Regions from separate parts of the Sporomusa termitida genome, predicted to be linked through region 2. Evidence: riboswitches for the same ligand, from Rfam matches in the RefSeq annotation. Region 2 holds a riboswitch; the other holds the start of a gene.
What was found. A riboswitch is a leader RNA that binds a small molecule or an ion and turns the genes downstream of it on or off. The one in region 2 is predicted to bind lysine.

Region 1 (9,028 bases), 1.1 Mb from region 2:
GTTACTTTGCCATTATGGCCGGGACCAAGAGAAATCCGGTCATAACGGCACCGGTGCTCACACCGGCCAGAACGGTGATCAGCAAAGATATTGAACAGGTGCATATCTGCTTAGGTACAGTGAGCGTCCCTCAGAATCATCCGGAAATTTATCCGGTGTATATCATGAATAATATTTTGGGCGGCGGCATCAGTTCCCGGTTATTCCAGGCGATCCGGGAAGAGCGCGGGCTGGCTTACTCGGTATACTCTTATCAGAATAACTATAAGGATGCCGGGTTGCTGACCATTTATGCCGGGACCCGTCCCAGCAATGTTAATGAGGTATTAGCGCTTATCATGGCTAACCTGAACGCAATGAAGCAGCAGGGCATCAGCCGGCAGGAACTGACAAAGTCAAAAGAACAGATAAAAGGGAATCTGCTGCTGGGCCTGGAAAGCTCAAGCAGCCGGATGTCACGCATTGGTAAGATGGAGATTACCTTAGGGAAATATGTTGCGCTGGAAGAGGTTGTTAATAAAATAGATAAAGTATCATTGCAAGATATTAACCAAATGATTGAGCATATGTTTACAACCGAAAATCTGTGCTTTACTGCCCTTGGACCTGTTGAGGCCAAGGATATCAATGCAAATATCAGTTTTTAAAGGGGGGGATAGTATGGTTAGAGGCTTTGAAATAGTTAGTCAGTATCTGGACAGCGGCATCAGCCTGCCTGTTCGTAAAACGGCAGCAAGTGCCGGCTATGATATGGCCGCCGCCCAGGACAGAACATTGTTGCCGGGCAAGGTTACCTTAGTGCCTACAGGTCTCAAAGCCTATATGGCGGGCGATGAATATCTGGGTATTCATATCCGTTCCGGGCTGGCCGTAAAACAGGGCTTAAGCCTGATTAACGGCCAGGGAATTATCGATGCCGATTACTACAATAATCCGGCTAATGAGGGGCATATCATGATCGCCGTTTTTAACCATAGCGACCAGCCGGTGTTGATCACAAAAGGGACCCGGCTGGCGCAGGGAATTTTCTATAAATATTTACTTGCTGATCATGACTGTCCGGGCGGAGACCGGCTGGGCGGTTTGGGCAGCACCGGCTGAAAAACTTCAAGGAGTTTTCCTTGTCCTACCAGAATTGCGAGGCTGAAAGTCCTTATAAAATAAGGGGACCAAGGTCAATGCCCAGCTTGAGCAGAGACGGTGCCCCCGCACCCCCGGTAACCCCCCGGCCCTTTGCCGGAAAAAGCGTTCCGTAGGAGAAAAGCCGGGCGGTATTCCGTTAAGAAATCCGCACTGTTTGAGCGCGTAGCGAGTTTGCGGATTTTAGGAATATCGCCCGGCTTTTCAGCTTTTGGAGGCTCTGGGCCAAGACTTTTTGCTTACTTTTGTGGCAATGACAAAAGTAAGGCACTGCCCTTGCATTCCAGATCAACTGACGTGTGCAAAGCCAAAGGACCGCGATAGCGGTTTTTCTTAATTTTTTTCATATTCTCTTGTAAGCTGCATATACATTGGTAGAAGCAGCTTAAGGGGTGGTTCTTTGTATACGTGGGCAATTTTAGTAGTGATTATCCTGGCTATTATGTGGTCAATCTGGCTGCGGGTCTGCCACTGCCGCCTGGCATTAGACAACCTGCCGCAGGTTGAGCCGCGGCCATCGCCGTTTTCCATTGCTGTGCAGGAATTGGTAGCTACTGCCGGCGGTGTTTATCTGTCGATGGTTATGATTGTTTCCTTTTTAAAACTTGAAATGCCGGAACGGATTACAGTAAGCATATTGTCTTTTGACCCACTGGCAATGACGGCGATTGGGATAGCAGTGATTCAGCCGGCTATTAGTAAATTATTTCAAAAGAAGTAGGTGGCTAGATGCGAATCAGTGAAATGACGGGTAAAGAAGTGATAAATTTAGGCGATGGTACCCGTTTGGGTACGATTAGTGAATGTGACCTGGCTTTTGACAGTCGTACCGGCGCAATCAGCGGCTTGATACTGCCAAAGCATAAAACCGTTTTTCAGTTTTTAAGCGATAATCAAATCACAACAATTCCCTGGCATGCGATCAGGCGTATTGGCGACGAGGTTGTTATTGTTGATCTAAATAATGCCTATGATCGTATGTATTCAAGATTTGACCGGGAATAAAAAATCCAGTGCTGGTTAAACCTAACAGTAGGCTGAATATCAGACTATTGTTAGGAGGTTTTACAATGACGACAACCAGTAATAACAATCAGGACAATACGGTGAATCAGACAATGGCGCAAACTGAAGGTCAGGCAGGCAACGCCTTGGTTAATAACTATTCCAATGCCCAGCCTCAGGCAGCAAGTGCAAGTACTGCGTCTAATACTCAACAGGCAACCATGCAATCCGGTGGACAAGGCATTAAAAGCGTAATTGGCGTATTTAATTCCCGCGCTGATGCGGAAAAAGGTGTTAGTGCCCTGAGAGCCCAGGGGTTTACAACAGAAGAAATCAATATTGTTTCCAAAGACAAAAAAAGCAAGCAAAACCAGCAGGGGAGCGAATATTTTGAGGATGATATTACCGACGGGGCGCTGACGGGCGGGACTTTAGGCGGTATTGGCGGCTTGCTGTTAGGTGCAGGTGCGCTGGCTATTCCCGGTGTGGGACCAATCCTGGCAGCCGGCCCGATTGCCGCGGCCTTAAGCGGCGCTGTCGCCGGCGGTATTGCCGGTGGTTTGATTGACTGGGGCATTCCGGCCGAAGCGGGCAAACGCTATGAGCAGCAGGTTGCCCAAGGCGGAATTCTCGCCATCATCCGCTCTGACGCGGCTAAGGTTAATCAGGCGGCTCAGATCCTCCGCCAAAACGGGGCTAAGGATGTGGAAACCCACGCCTTAAAATAATCAGACTGGTTCTCTGTTGTCTGAAAGGAGTGCAGCTTTCAATATTTATTGACAATACTGGAACCTTTATTATAAAATGTGTATAAAATGAATAAGCAACATCCTGTACAGGATGAAGTAGAGGTGCGGGAGTTAAGAGTACTTTCAGTAAGAGTGGCATCATTGACCTGAAAGGAAAGGGGCGACCGCCGAAGTAAGATAGACTGCCGGGTCTACTTATTGGTCTTATATCAAACAGGTTTAAGACTGTCACCATTACTTGGTGGAGTGCTATCTCATCTGATTAGGGAGGATATATTATATTTTCCTATTGTCAGAAAACGTTGCCATATGGCAGCCGGCGAGAAGCGCTCACCGGCTGCTTTTCTTATTAACAGGAGGTGGATAGCGCTTGATTAGGGTAATGGTTTGTGGCGCTTACGGTAAAATGGGCCGGGAGGTCCTGCGGGCCGTATATCAGGATGAGCACTTGCGTTTAGTGGGGGCAGTGGATATACATTCTGATTTTGCCGATGCGGGGGAGCTCATGGGGGCCGGCAAGACCGGGGTGACTGTCGGCAAGGACCTGGCAACAGTTATTAGTGAAACGAATCCCCAGGTAATGGTGGATTTTACCAACCCCCAATCGGTCATGAACAATATCAGAGTCGCAATAAAACACGGGGTATGTCCTGTCGTCGGCACTACCGGCCTGGCGGCGGCTGATTTAGATGAGGCCCGCCGGCTGTGTGCGGCAGCCAAGGTTAATGCAATTATTGCCCCTAATTTTGCCATTGGCGCTATTTTGATGATGAAATTATCGCAGCAGGCAGCAAAATACCTGCCCCATGTTGAGATCATTGAAAGGCATCATGACCAGAAACTGGATGCTCCTTCCGGTACGGCCCTTAAAACTGCTGAACTTATTACCAAGGTCAGGGGGGAACTGCGCCAGGGTCATCCGGCGGAGATCGAAAAGCTGACAGGAGCCCGGGGCGGCGATCTGGCCGGGATCAGGCTGCATAGTGTCCGCCTGCCGGGCTATGTGGCGCATCAGGAGGTTATTTTCGGCGGCCTGGGTCAAACGCTCACGATTCGTCATGACTCAATATCACGGGAGTCATTTATGCCGGGTGTGATACTGGCCTGTAAAAAAGTGCTTACTGTTGACGGGCTGACTTATGGCCTTGAGGATATAGTGGGGTAAAGGTGCGCATGATAACGCCAAACATATGGGGGAGTTGTTGAAATGAAAAAATATAATGTAGCAATTTTAGGAGCAACAGGGGCTGTTGGCCAGGAATTTCTGAAGCTGATCGAAGAGCGGAATTTTCCGTTTAATGAATTAAAGCTGCTGGCCTCGGAGCGCTCGGCCGGCAAGGTCATTCATTTTATGGGCAAGGATTACATAGTTGAAGCAGCTAAGCCCGAGTCTTTTAAAGATGTGCAAATTGCCCTGTTTGCCGGTGGTTCGACCAGCAAGGCCTTAGCACCGGCGGCAGTCAAACACGGTGCCGTTGTTATTGATAACTCCAGTGCCTTCCGGATGGACCCGGAAGTCCCGCTGGTAGTGCCTGAGGTTAATCCTGAGGCGATCAGGCAGCATAAAGGCATTATTGCTAATCCAAACTGTTCCACAATTATTATGGTAATGGCGCTGAAGCCAATCTATAATGCTGTCAAAATCAAGCGCATAGTTGTTTCCACCTATCAGGCCGTTTCCGGGGCCGGCAAAGAAGCCATCGACGAACTGACAAATCAGGTAACCGCACTTTTGGCGGACCGGCCGGTTGAGGCCAATATTCTGCCCGGTGCCAGCCTGCCTAAGCACTACCAGATTGCCTTTAACCTGCTGCCGCAGATTGACGTATTTGTCGATGACGATTACACCAAAGAAGAAATGAAAATGGTCCATGAAACCCATAAAATTTTGAATGACTATACCATCGGCATCACGGCTACGACGGTACGGGTGCCGGTATACCGCAGTCATGCGGAATCAGTGAACATAGAGCTTGACGGACCGCTGTCGCCTAAAGAAGCTAAACAATTACTGGCCGGTTTCCCCGGGGTGATAGTCCAGGATGATCCGGCAGAAATGGTATATCCGATGCCTTTATACACTTCAGATAAAAATGAAGTGTTTGTGGGCCGGATCCGGGCCGACAAAACTGTGCCTCACGGATTAAATATGTGGGTAGTAGGCGATCAAATCCGAAAAGGTGCGGCCTTAAACGCTGTGCAGATTGCTGAGTACATGGCTGAGCATAATTTAATTTGAGGTGTAAAAAAATGCGGATAATCGTCCAGAAGTTCGGGGGGACATCGGTTGCGTCACCCGAAGTACGGGAACTGGTTTTGCATAAAGTTAAGCGCGCCCGCGAGCAAGGCTTCAGTCCGGTGGTAGTCGTATCGGCCATGGGACGCAAGGGTGCCCCCTATGCAACAGACACCTTGATCGGCATTGCTCAATCAGCCTTTAAACAGATTGCGGCCCGTGAGCTTGATCAGATTATGTACTGCGGCGAGATGATTTCAGCGGTCGTCATGGCTGGAACCCTGCAGGCCGCCGGCCTGGAGGCCGTTATGCTGACAGGCGGGAATGCAGGTATTGTGACTGATGCAAACTTTAATAATGCCAGGATTCTAAAAAGTGATCCGGCCCGTATCATTTGCCTCTTGCGGCAGGGTAAAGTTCCTGTTGTCTGCGGTTTTCAGGGCATGACCAATGAAGGCGAATTTACCACCCTGGGGCGGGGCGGCAGTGACACGACCGCTTCCGTTCTGGGCGCAGCGCTCAATGCCGAGCTTGTGGAAATATATACAGATGTTGACGGCATTATGACGGCCGACCCGAGAATTGTTGATAATGCCAGGATTCTTGACTGTATAAGCTATGCCGAGGTATGTCAGCTGGCCCATCAGGGGGCTAAGGTCATTCATCCCCGGGCGGTGGAGATTGCTATGCAGAAGAATATCCCGCTTGTGGTAAAATCGACTTTTTCTGATGCACCGGGTACGTTAATTACCAATATTGCCAAAGAGGATATCAGTAATGCGGTTGTGATCGACCGGGTGGCAACAGGAGTAACCTATCTGACGAATCTGGTTCAGATAAAGGTGCAGCTAGCGGGAACGACGGCCAGTGATGCCAGTTACAAAGTATTTAAAACGCTTGCTGACAGTGATATCAGTGTTGATCTGATTAACGTCCATCCCGGACAAATTATGTTTACCATTAATGCCGACCATACGGATAAGGCGGCAGAGAAACTGAAACAGCAAGGCTATCAGATTGAAGTCCTGGCGAACTGTGCCAAAGTATCGGTAGTTGGCGGCGGCATGCGTGAGGTTCCCGGTGTGATGGCAAATTTTATCGAAGCATTATCAAATAACACAATCGCTATTCTTCAGACCGTAGACTCTCATACCTCCATCTCGGCACTTGTCCCGCAAAATGATGTTGGTGCGGCGGTTAAATCACTTCATGAGAAGTTTGGTTTATCAAATTAAGAAGGAGAGAGTTTGATGAGGCATTTCGGGCGGATTTTAACTGCTATGGTAACCCCGTTTAACAATGATGGCAGTGTTAATTATGGTGAAGCTGTTAAATTGGCTCAATACCTTGTAAACAATGGTTCAGACGGTCTTGTTGTCACCGGCAGTACCGGTGAAGCGGCAACCCTGACTAAAGATGAGAAAATTAAACTTTATACGGCTGTACTTGAGGCTGTGGGCGACAGGGCCACAATCATTGCCGGTACAGGTACCAATGATACCAGAGACTCTGTTGAACTGACTAAATTTGCCGAGCAAACCGGCGTCCATGGCGCCATGGTCGTTGCTCCCTATTACAACAAACCGCCCCAGGAGGGGTTATTCCAGCATTTCCGGGCGATAGCCGAGTCCACAACCTTACCACTGATTGTGTATAATGTACCGGGACGCACGAGTTCCAATATCTTGCCGGACACGATCGCCCGCCTGGCTGAACTGGAGAATATTGCTGCTGTAAAAGAAGCCAGCGGCAGTTTGGAGCAAATTTCTGAAATCATTCGTATTACCCCTGAGGACTTTTTAGTATATAGCGGTGATGATACCCTGACTCTGCCGGTGCTGGCGGTGGGCGGCCAGGGGGTTATCAGTGTGGCCGCTCATATTGTCGGCAGCCGTATGCAGGCCATGGTAAACGCTTTTTACGCCGGGGATATGGCCAAGGCTAAGGACCTGCATCTGGAACTCCTGCCTTTCTTCCGGGTGATATTTGTTACCACCAATCCCATTCCGATCAAAGAGGCGGTTAACCTGATCGGTATCAAAGCCGGCCCGGTAAGACTGCCGTTAGTACCGCCCACTGCCGGTGAAACGGCGCAGCTTACAAAGGTCATGCAAGCATTAGGCGTGTTATAATTATTTAACGGTTACCGGTAGCGCGAGCTACCGGTTTTTTTTGTATGTGGAGGCAGGTTTTGCATATAATATTTAAGAGCGAGTAGACCACTTGTTGTCAGCGAATACTAAATAGGTTATAATTATTCACAAGTGGACAGGACGGCCGGTTTCTAGTGATGTGCTTAAATGAACGGGCAGTTACAACTTAATTGACTAATATTTTTGGAGGTGTATGTTTTTTTGGCTCGACAACCAGGCAAGGTACAGATTATCCCTCTGGGCGGGATGGGGGAGATCGGCAAGAATATGACGGTAATCCGTTATGGTGATGAGATCATTGTAGTTGATGCAGGGTTAATGTTTCCGGAAGATGACATGCTGGGCATTGATCTGGTAATTCCCGATATCAGCTATCTGTTGGACAACCGTGAGTTAGTCAAGGCTATTGTCTTAACCCATGGGCATGAAGACCATATTGGTGCTTTGCCATATGTGTTAAAACAGCTTAGCGTTCCCGTATACGGAACTCGCTTGACGCTGGGGATCTTAGAGGGACGCCTGAAGGAAAACAATGTTTCAGCCAGCAACCTGCATGCTGTTAAGTCAGGGGATCAGATTCAAATCGGCCATTTTTCCATTGGCTTTATCCGGGTAAGCCATAGCATCGCCGATTCGGTGGCTTTATCAATTAAAACGCCTGTAGGTGTCATTGTCCATACAGGAGATTTTAAACTTGATCAAACACCGGTTGACGGTAAAGTCACTGATTTTCACAAATTTGCCGAATTAGGCGACCAGGGGGTGCTGGTGCTGCTGGCAGACAGTACGAACGCCGAGCGGCCCGGCTATACGCCAAGTGAGAAATCAGTGGGCGTTACCTTTGATGATGCCTTTCGCAATGCCCGGGAACGAATTATTATTGCCTCATTCTCATCCAATATTCACCGGATTCAACAGGCAATTGACACTGCCTGCAAATACCGGCGCCGGGTGGCCATCCTGGGCCGGAGTATGGTGAATGTTGTTACGATCGCCTTAGAACTTGGCTATTTAAATATTCCCGAGGGCGTTATTGTTGATATTGACGAAATTAACAATTATCCCTCATCAGGCATCGTTATTTTAACAACAGGCAGCCAAGGTGAACCCATGTCGGCACTCACTCGGATGGCTATGTCGGATCATAAAAAAGTTGAGATTATTCCGGGGGACACCGTAATTATCTCGGCCACGCCGATACCCGGCAACGAGAAGCTGGTATCACGGACGATTGACTTTCTTTTCCGGCAGGGCGCCGAGGTTGTTTATGAATCCACCTCCGGCATCCACGTATCCGGGCATGCCAGCCAGGAAGAGCTTAAGCTGATGCACAATCTGCTGCGGCCGAAGTTCTTTATCCCCGTACATGGCGAATACCGGCATTTGATTAAGCATTCTAAACTGGCCCAGTCCTTAGGTATGGCCAAGGAAAATATTTTTGTTGCCGAAAATGGCCAGGTTCTGGAATTTACTGCCGACAAGGGCGCTGTAACCGGCAAGGTAACCTCAGGCAATGTCCTGGTGGATGGCCTGGGGGTTGGCGATGTGGGGAATATCGTCCTGCGGGACCGCCGGCAGCTGTCGCAGGACGGCATCCTTATTATTGTGGTCACGATGGATAAGCAGCGCGGTCAGGTAGCTGCCGGTCCGGACATTGTATCCCGCGGTTTTGTTTATGTCCGTGAGTCTGAGCAGCTGATGGAGGATGCCAAGGAGCGGGTTAAACAGGCCCTGGAAAAATGCGA
Region 2 (9,028 bases):
AAACGGCAGCGTCGAAATATTGGGTAAATGCTTAAGAACAAATACATAACAATTTGTATAGTGTAAATTATTGACAGGGCAAGGTTCTTCCTTGCCCTGTATTATTACCAGGGGGCAATCCTTCAATCTACATTTATTGTCTCAATACAATAATAATGTTAACTCCATAAATCCGAACGGCAAATGGGAATAAGCCTTTGTTCCGGTGCTAATAAACCCCTGCTCCAAATACCAATCCTTTAAGCGGGTTCAGGCTCAAAATGGCTATCGTTCAATAGCAAGAAAATACAATATAAAGCGATATAAAGTTGTTAAAATAGTGTCCAGCAATGCGCGGGAGGAGGCATTATATGAATAAAGGCACGAATCAGCAAAGTCGCCTGGGGTTGCCAGTTCATTATGGCTGGATTATCGCACTCATCACTTTTCTGGTGTTACTGATAGCCGGTGGAATTCGTTCGCTACCAACGGTTTTCATTGTTCCTTTTGAACATTACTTTGGCTGGAACCGGGCAATCATCACGTTTCCTCTGGCCGTTAATCTTTTACTATATGGGCTGTACGGACCGGTGGTTGCTGTCCTGATGGAGTTATATGGAGTCCGGCGCATCATGCTTTTGGCCTTGCTCCTGCTGAGCGGCGGCATCGGCCTGTCCGGCTGGATGCAGACGCCATGGCAAATGACCTTTTTGTGGGGAATTATCGTCGGCACCGGCACCGGCTTTTTGTCAACGGTTGTGGGATCAATTGTTGCCGTCCGTTGGTTTGTTACACATCGGGGGCTGGTTGTCGGGATATTTAGCGCCGCCGGCGCAGCGGGGCAGCTCATTTTCTTGTCGCTGTTTTCAAAACTGCTCGCAATATTATCCTGGCAAACAGTTGTGTGGTCTATTTCGCTCCTGGCGCTGACCGTTGCGGTATTTGTCGCATTAATAATGCGGAATACTCCCCGTGATGTCGGCCTGCTGCCATACGGGGCCTCGCTCGAACCCGCTCTGAAGCCGCTTCCACCAGTTGCGGCCGTTGCGCTGGTGCTCAAAGTGCTAAAAAGAGCTCTGCCAGTAAGAGAATTCTGGTTGCTGGCCGGCAGTTTTTTTGTCTGCGGCGCTACCAGCAATGGACTAATCGGGACGCATTTTATTCCTGCCTGCGTCGATCATGGTCTATTGGCAATGACCGCTGCGGGCCTGTTATCCGTAGCGGGAGTATTTAATGTGATGGGAGCAGCTGCGTCCGGCTGGCTCTCGGACAAATTCGACAATCGCTGGCTGCTGTTTTGGTATTACTGTCTGCGCGGTTTATCGCTGCTGTTCTTGCCCTTTGGCTTGGAGCAAAACAATATGAGTTTGCTATTTTTTATCGTTTTTTATGGTCTTGATTGGGCTGCTACCGTGCCCCCGACAGTACGCCTGACTGCCGATGTCTTTGGCGGGCAGCAAGGACCCGTTATATTTGGCTGGCTTATGGCGATTCACCAGGTAGGCGCGGCGTTGGCCGCTTGGGGCGGGGGAATCTTACATACCTGGATTGGCAATTACCTGGCAACCTTTGCGGCGGGGGGCGCCCTGTGTCTTATTGCCGCCGGCATGGTGGGCGTCATCCGAAAAGAAAAGCAAACCATGGCCGAATAAATTACCATTCATATTGACCGGGCGTAATGTCAAAATTCCTTTTAAAAGCTTTCTGAAAGTGGCTTTGATCGCAAAAACCAGCGGCGAAGGCTCTGCCACCAGGGGGTCACCGGCAGCCAGCAAATCAGTGGCTTTTTTCAAGCGGACCTGTAGTTGATAGGTATGAGGCCGGTTGATGGCCAATAGAATGAAAGAAGTTCGCGGGGAGGATAAAGGCCTGGAAGAATCAGAGAATGTACACAAAGCAATTCGCCACGTTGCTGCCAAATTGCTATAAAAACGAAAAAAGAGCTTTACGAGAACCTCGTAAAACCCTTGAGAATATTAGATGATGTTCCGCGCTACCGCTTGGAACTAAGCGATTCGCACCAATCAGACTTCGCCTATCGTCTCGACTTCTTGGGCTTTCTGCTTAAATGGCGACCCCGGCAGGATTCGAACCTGCGACCTTTTGATTCGTAGTCAAACGCTCTATCCAGCTGAGCTACGGAGTCATCTTCAATTAACTACTTGACTATTATATTATGAGAATCAAATAATGTCAACAGCGCAATCAGATCTTGCTGCCAAAAGCCATTGCTGCTTCTAGTGCGTCAAGTTGACGGAAGTTGCCAAGCAAGCAAATTTCAAAAGAATACGGCGGTTTAGCACAATTAAAATCGACCGGCTGAAGTTATCGGGCTCTTTTTACGGCTTACCCCTGCCGATTATAGCAGCGGTAGCGTCTAATAATAAACAAGCTGATCACAATACAGAGCAAGCTTGTTTATTATCTATTCTAGGATTTTGCATTACATACTGTGGCGGCAGCAATAGCCGCACCTATACCGGAGCCGTCTTTGCTTAGTTTAATGGTTATCTGCTTTGCATTTTGACTAAATATTTCAGATATAGCTTCCAATAAATGGGGCTTATACCCCGGCATCTTTTCATACAATGAGCCATCAACCGCAATTGTATGCCGCCTTGTTAACATCGGATCAATCTTAATCAATACGCCGGCCCATGTAGCTGCAACTAAACGGGCTGAACGCTTTGTAACAAGGCGGGCAGCGGCCCTGATTGCCGCAAGTTCACCAATCTCTAACCCAGTAATGCCCCAGCATCTGGCGGCCATATTGGCTACAGCGTCAAGTGCGGGCGATTCATCTGCCAAAACTGGTGAAATATCTTCTGTTGAAACGGAATAGGGAACCCCCAACCTGTCTGAAGCGCTATTTATATGCCCATCTGTTGCGAGCTTATGGACAATCAATCTCACCAGTTCACCCAAATATTGTCCTGACGCCATCTTCTCAAGTCGTTGAGAGCCAAATCTTTCACTAGCCTGATCTAATTGCCTGTCATATTCTGTCTGCTGAATCCCGTCAAAGTTACCGGATTCCAGATTAATAATCATAGGCTGCCCAGTCAGAGGATGACAAGGCTCAAGATAACAGGTATTATGGCCGGTTCCACAGATTGATCCTATAGAAGTGGCAGTATCGGTATAAGCAGTTGATAATAATGTACCGGTAGTGTCATTAATTATTGCCAGCGATTTAACATGGCTGCTTCCTTTGCGTTTTAGCGCCGCCTGCAACAGTTCGCCAATATTTCGGCCTTCAACCCCGCTAGTTTTGAATTCTTTAGTCCAACTGATTAACACGGCTTCATTAACACCATGCTGCCGGCAGGGGAAGGAAAACGTGTGCCCCAGGGGATAGGTACCACCCCTTGGTGCAACCTCCGATATTTTGCCGGCAATGAAATCAAAAAGCTCCAAACCAGAGGCTGATGCCGCAGTATAGTCATACTTTCCATTCTTATCTTTTAGCAGGGCCGAACGTTTGTCAATAATATTAACCTGCCCGTTACCAGCCAGTTCGACTAACAATACGCGAACATTAGTACCACCAAAATCAACAGCAATTACTTGCCCCTGTTCCCGGCCTGTCGGATTACCAAGAAAAGATGGTAGCAGTTTAAGGGAACTTGCCTTTCCTGTCAGCCCATTGCACATGTCATGTTGGAAACAGATGGCAATATCTCTCATAAAATCAGTAGATATAACAAACTGTTCCTCGATCAGTGCTAAAATTCCAGCTAATGTTTTCAGGATGATCTACCTCCGGGTTAATATATGATTAAATTAGCCTCCAGGTGTGAGGAGGCTATTTCTTATAATATTTACTTGGAGTAAAGATATACCTTATAACTCGCAGCAGACGAATGTATAGACGTATCAGCAGTCGTTTGAAATCCAGCCACACCATACTTAGGATAATAGCAGCAATAATAAGCATTCGTATGTTAACCGCAGTATAAAACTGATCGATTATAATAAACCCTACCACAGAAATGCCTATAAGACTAGTCCAGCTCATAAAAAACCTTCTTCCATTTGCTTATCATATTATGCTGTAATGAAAGAACTCGTACCGTAAGCAACATGCTGAATTATACTGCTTAACCATCCTGCTGAATACGATAATATTTGCTGATTTGGCTGTCTAGCAACTGACTGGTTTCTAAAACCTGAGGATCAGAGACTCCATAAGATGCAGCCAACAAATTCATCTGTCGCCGTAAATATTCTATTATATCAAGGATATTCAAAGCTTCGATATTTTTAGACAACGAGCGCGCCCCCACACAGAAAAATACCTCTTCTCAACAACAATTAACATTATAAACTATATTCCCTAAATTTGGAAGAAGGATTTTGTTGTTTTTGTGAAATTTTTTATATACTAAATATAGACTTTAAAGTCTATGTTTTTATTTCAAAACAACATCTCCGGAGATCGGGCTAATCAGTCCTGAATATTATAAGAAAATTCACCCGGCAAGAACCAGATGAATTTCTTAAACATTCTATTAGTTATCCAGTCCCGTAAAATCTAAAGTAGAAAAATAATCTTCAATAGTTTCTGCACGCCGAATCAGCTGAACACTGCCATCATGTTTCAGCATTAATTCAGCTGAACGCAATTTACCATTATAATTAAAGCCCATTGCATGACCATGTGCCCCGGCGTCATGAATGACCAATACATCGCCAATATCGATCATCGGCAGCTTGCGATTAACGGCAAATTTATCATTGTTTTCACACAGAGACCCGGTAACATCATAGATGTAGCCAAGCGGCCATTCTTCTTTACCGAGGACTGTAATGTGATGATAAGCACCATATAGGGCCGGACGCATTAAGTTAGCCATGCAAGCATCGAGTCCAACATAATTCTTATAGATTTCTTTTTTGTGTAACACTGTTGATACCAGATAGCCATATGGTCCGGTAATCATCCGTCCGCACTCCATGGCAATTTTGAGCGGTGCAAGCCCATTGGCGGCAATCTTAGTTTCATATGCCTTTTTGATTCCCTGGCTGATTGTCATAATATTAACCGGCTCTTGCTCTGGACGATAAGGAATACCAATCCCACCCCCGAAGTTAACAAATTCAACCTTAATATCCAGGGTACGATAAATTTCATTAATAAGGTCAAACATCATATTGGCGGTTTCCACAAAGTAGTTAGGATCAAGTTCATTGGAAATAACCATTGTATGAAGGCCAAACCGTTTTACGCCTCTGTTCTTCATAATCCGGTATGCATCCAAAAGCTGCTTTCTGGTCAGGCCATATTTAGACTCTTCCGGATTGCCAATAATTGAGTTGCCGCCTTCACGCAACGGTCCCGGATTATAGCGGAACGAAATTATATCAGGAATACCTGCATGTTTATCTAAGTAATCAATATGACTAATATCGTCCAGGTTAATAATAGCCCCTAATTCACGCGCTTTTTTAAACTCAATAGCCGGAGTATCATTAGAAGTCAAAATGATCTCTTCGCCACTCATACCGGCTTTTTCGGCCAAAATAAGCTCAGCCAGCGAACTGCAGTCAGCCCCCAGCCCTTCTTCCCTCAACACTTGTAAAATATACGGATTAGGAGTGGCTTTAACAGCAAAATACTCCTTAAACTCTGGTGCCCAGGCAAAGGCTTTAATTAAATTACGGACATTTTGTCTAATAGCTTGCTCATCATAAATATGAAACGGTGTTGGGTATTCTTTAATTACTTCTGTTAATTGTTCTTTTGTAAACGGTATCTCTTTCTCAGCCACGTGTTTCGCCTACCCTTCAAAAAATCAGTACATGTAATACAAAAAGCAGTCTGCGCTAAATCTCGCAAACTGCCTGGCAACAAAAGAATGCTCTTAACGGCTGGTGCAAGATAGCGCTCCACCTGTAATATCAGCAGGTGACAGTCTTACATTTCTTAAACGTAAAACCAGCAAAAATTTTCGGCAAAACTTTCACTTCGGCGGTCCGCCCCTTTCAGTACCATCATCGCTGCCAGCTCTGCATACTTACTGTTGGTCCTCCGCAACCTCTATCAGAAAACAGTTATTTAATTATGTCTATAATACCAGTGCACCCCAACCAATGTCAATATGCCATGGAGAAATCTTATTACATCTAGTTTTGCCATTTCCTATTCAGCAAATAGATTTTCCATAGTACCAGACACTGGTTTCCCTGCACACCTTTCCTTCTGGCATGCCAAAAGAAAACTTCTTGCGATGTAAGTAACATAAAAGGCGGAAATCTATCGACTAAAATAGATTCCCCGCCTTAAATATCTGGGGTGACTAGAGGGTCTCGAACCCTCGAATACCGGAGCCACAATCCGGCGTGTTAACCACTTCACCATAGCCACCATAAATTGGTTGCGGGAGTAGGACTTGAACCTACGACCTTCGGGTTATGAGCCCGACGAGCTACCAACTGCTCCATCCCGCGATATAAGCATAAGCAGAGAACCAGGTTTTTAGGAGCGACAGCGACGCGGAAACCTGTGTGAATCGCTTAGTTACGAGCGTTAGCGAGTAACCTCCTTATTCCCCTTCTCTAATTAATTCTCCAAAGATTGAATATGGCTCCTCGAGTAGGACTCGAACCAGCGACCGATCGGTCAACAGCCGAGTTACGACAGTTGATAGCATCCCATCTGCGTTGTTGTCAGTCCGGGCGTTCCCTCCGACGTACTTCCCAGTACGACTACGGTCACGTCCTCCTTCCGCCTAGCATATGGAATACTCTAAACTGTCTGAGCCTTAAATGGAATTGGCTCCTCGAGTAGGACTCGAACCTACGACCGATCGGTTAACAGCCGATTGCTCTACCAACTGAGCTATCGAGGAATTATAAACAGAGAACCATAAGCAGAGAACCAGGTTATTAGGAGCATCGCGACGCTAGAACCTGTGTGAATCGCTTAGTTCCAAGCGGAGCGCGGAACCTCCTAATTATCTCTTTGTTCCCTGAAAACTTCACAGAAGAAAGATTTGCGCAATAGTAATTTACTGGTTGCCAGCTCGGAGTTACAACATACATTATGGATGTTATCGCTCCGCTCTAACTAAGCGACTCACACATCTTCCCGTTTCGCTTTCGCTCGCGGCAAGCTGGTTCGCTGCTTATGTTTGCACGTCGTGCAAACGAGGTTAAGTCAAGTCCTCGGCCTATTAGTACCAGTCCGCTCCATGAATTGCTCCACTTCCACTCCTGGCCTATCTACCTTGTCTTCTTCAAGGGGCCTTACTTCTTGCGAATGACAGACCTCATCTTAAGGCTGGTTTCACGCTTAGATGCTTTCAGCGTTTATCCTTTCCGGACGTAGCTACCCAGCTCTACCCCTGGCGGGATAACTGGTACACCAGCGGTCCGTCCACTCCGGTCCTCTCGTACTAGGAGCAGTTCCCTTCAAGTCTCTTACGCCCGCGATGGATAGGGACCGAACTGTCTCACGACGTTCTGAACCCAGCTCACGTACCACTTTAATGGGCGAACAGCCCAACCCTTGGGACCTACTTCAGCCCCAGGATGTGATGAGCCGACATCGAGGTGCCAAACCTCCCCGTCGATATGGACTCTTGGGAGAGATTAGCCTGTTATCCCCAGGGTAGCTTTTATCCGTTGAGCGATGGCCCTTCCACTCGGTACCACCGGATCACTAAGCCCGACTTTCGTCCCTGCTCGACTTGTCTGTCTTGCAGTCAAGCTCCCTTCTGCCTTTACACTCTTCGCGCGATTTCCAGCCGCGCTGAGGGAACCTTTGGGCGCCTCCGTTACTCTTTCGGAGGCGACCGCCCCAGTCAAACTGCCCGCCTGACACTGTCCTCAGTTTCGTTACTCCTTGAGTTAGAACTCCAGTAAATAAAGGGTGGTATCCCAACATCGACTCCATACAGACTTGCGTCCATACTTCCCTGTCTCCCACCTATCCTGTACATCATTTACCAAAACTCAATGTCAGGTTGCAGTAAAGCTCCATGGGGTCTTTCTGTCCAGTCGCGGGTAACCTGCATCTTCACAGGTATTTCAATTTCACCGGGTCCCTCGTTGAGACAGTGCCCAAGTCGTTACACCTTTCGTGCGGGTCGGAACTTACCCGACAAGGAATTTCGCTACCTTAGGACCGTTATAGTTACGGCCGCCGTTTACCGGGGCTTCAATTCAAACCTTCGATTGCTCTAAGCTCTCCTCTTAACCTTCCGGCACCGGGCAGGTGTCAGCACCTATACGTCAGCTTTCGCTTTAGCAGGCACCTGTGTTTGTGGTAAACAGTCGCTTGGGCCTCTTTTTTGCAACTCATTCCCGCTTCGTTCGCTTCTGATCTACACGGTTTACAAGCTCCCCTTTTCCCGAAGTTACGGGGACATTTTGCCGAGTTCCTTAACGAGGGTTCTCCCGCGCACCTTAGGATTCTCTCCCCGCCTACCTGTGTCGGTTTACGGTACGGGCACCTGGTCTCTCACTAGAAGCTTTTCTTGACAGTCTGGGATCAGCAATTTCGCCATTATCTCTAACAGCTGCCCATCACTCCTCAGGTTTTAGCATCACGGATTTGCCTGTGATGCACCCTACAAGCTTAGACGCGAATTTCCATCCTCGCGCTTGCCTACCCTCCTGTGTCACTCCCTCGCTCAATCGATTCCAGGTGGTACTGGACTTTTTACCAGTTGTCCATCGCCTACGCTTTTCGCCTCGGCTTAGGGCCCGACTAACTCTGAGCGGACGATCCTTCCTCAGAAATCCTTAGGCTTTCGGTGGACAAGATTCTCACTTGTCTTTTCGCTACTCATACCGGCATTCTCACTTCTATACTCTCCAGCACTCCTTACGGTATACCTTCTTCGTGTATAGAACGCTCCCCTACCCATTCCGTTAGGAATGCCATAGCTTCGGTTCCGTACTTTAGCCCCGGACATCTTCGGCGCAGCGACACTCGACCAGTGAGCTATTACGCACTCTTTCAATGGTGGCTGCTTCTAAGCCAACATCCTGGTTGTTTTTGTATCTCCACATCCTTTGCCACTTAGTACGGCATTCGGGACCT

Region 1: it holds a riboswitch for lysine, as region 2 does, so the genes downstream of both, dapB (4-hydroxy-tetrahydrodipicolinate reductase) here and SPTER_RS14590 (diaminopimelate decarboxylase family protein) in region 2, are expected to answer to the same signal.

The regions. Positions count from the first base shown of each region.
Region 1 is NZ_CP036259.1:2,022,126-2,031,153, forward strand. Features, by position in the region: gene SPTER_RS09270 (M16 family metallopeptidase) at 1-647, shown strand, start outside; gene SPTER_RS09275 (dCTP deaminase/dUTPase family protein) at 661-1,101, shown strand; gene SPTER_RS09280 (hypothetical protein) at 1,541-1,861, shown strand; gene SPTER_RS09285 (YlmC/YmxH family sporulation protein) at 1,870-2,145, shown strand; gene SPTER_RS09290 (general stress protein) at 2,211-2,873, shown strand; lysine riboswitch at 2,984-3,154, shown strand; gene dapB (4-hydroxy-tetrahydrodipicolinate reductase) at 3,265-4,059, shown strand; gene SPTER_RS09300 (aspartate-semialdehyde dehydrogenase) at 4,102-5,133, shown strand; gene dapG (aspartate kinase) at 5,145-6,365, shown strand; gene dapA (4-hydroxy-tetrahydrodipicolinate synthase) at 6,381-7,262, shown strand; gene SPTER_RS09315 (ribonuclease J) at 7,530-9,028, shown strand, end outside.
Region 2 is NZ_CP036259.1:3,089,851-3,098,878, forward strand. Features, by position in the region: gene SPTER_RS14560 (hypothetical protein) at 1-49, shown strand, start outside; gene SPTER_RS14565 (MFS transporter) at 351-1,631, shown strand; partial or broken gene SPTER_RS25935 (hypothetical protein) at 1,633-1,686, opposite strand; tRNA gene SPTER_RS14575 (tRNA-Arg) at 2,049-2,125, opposite strand; gene SPTER_RS14580 (hexokinase family protein) at 2,410-3,666, opposite strand; gene SPTER_RS14585 (aspartyl-phosphate phosphatase Spo0E family protein) at 4,080-4,250, opposite strand; gene SPTER_RS14590 (diaminopimelate decarboxylase family protein) at 4,491-5,750, opposite strand; lysine riboswitch at 5,854-6,030, opposite strand; tRNA gene SPTER_RS14595 (tRNA-His) at 6,271-6,346, opposite strand; tRNA gene SPTER_RS14600 (tRNA-Met) at 6,354-6,429, opposite strand; tRNA gene SPTER_RS14605 (tRNA-Asn) at 6,755-6,830, opposite strand; rRNA gene SPTER_RS14610 (23S ribosomal RNA) at 7,135-9,028, opposite strand, start outside.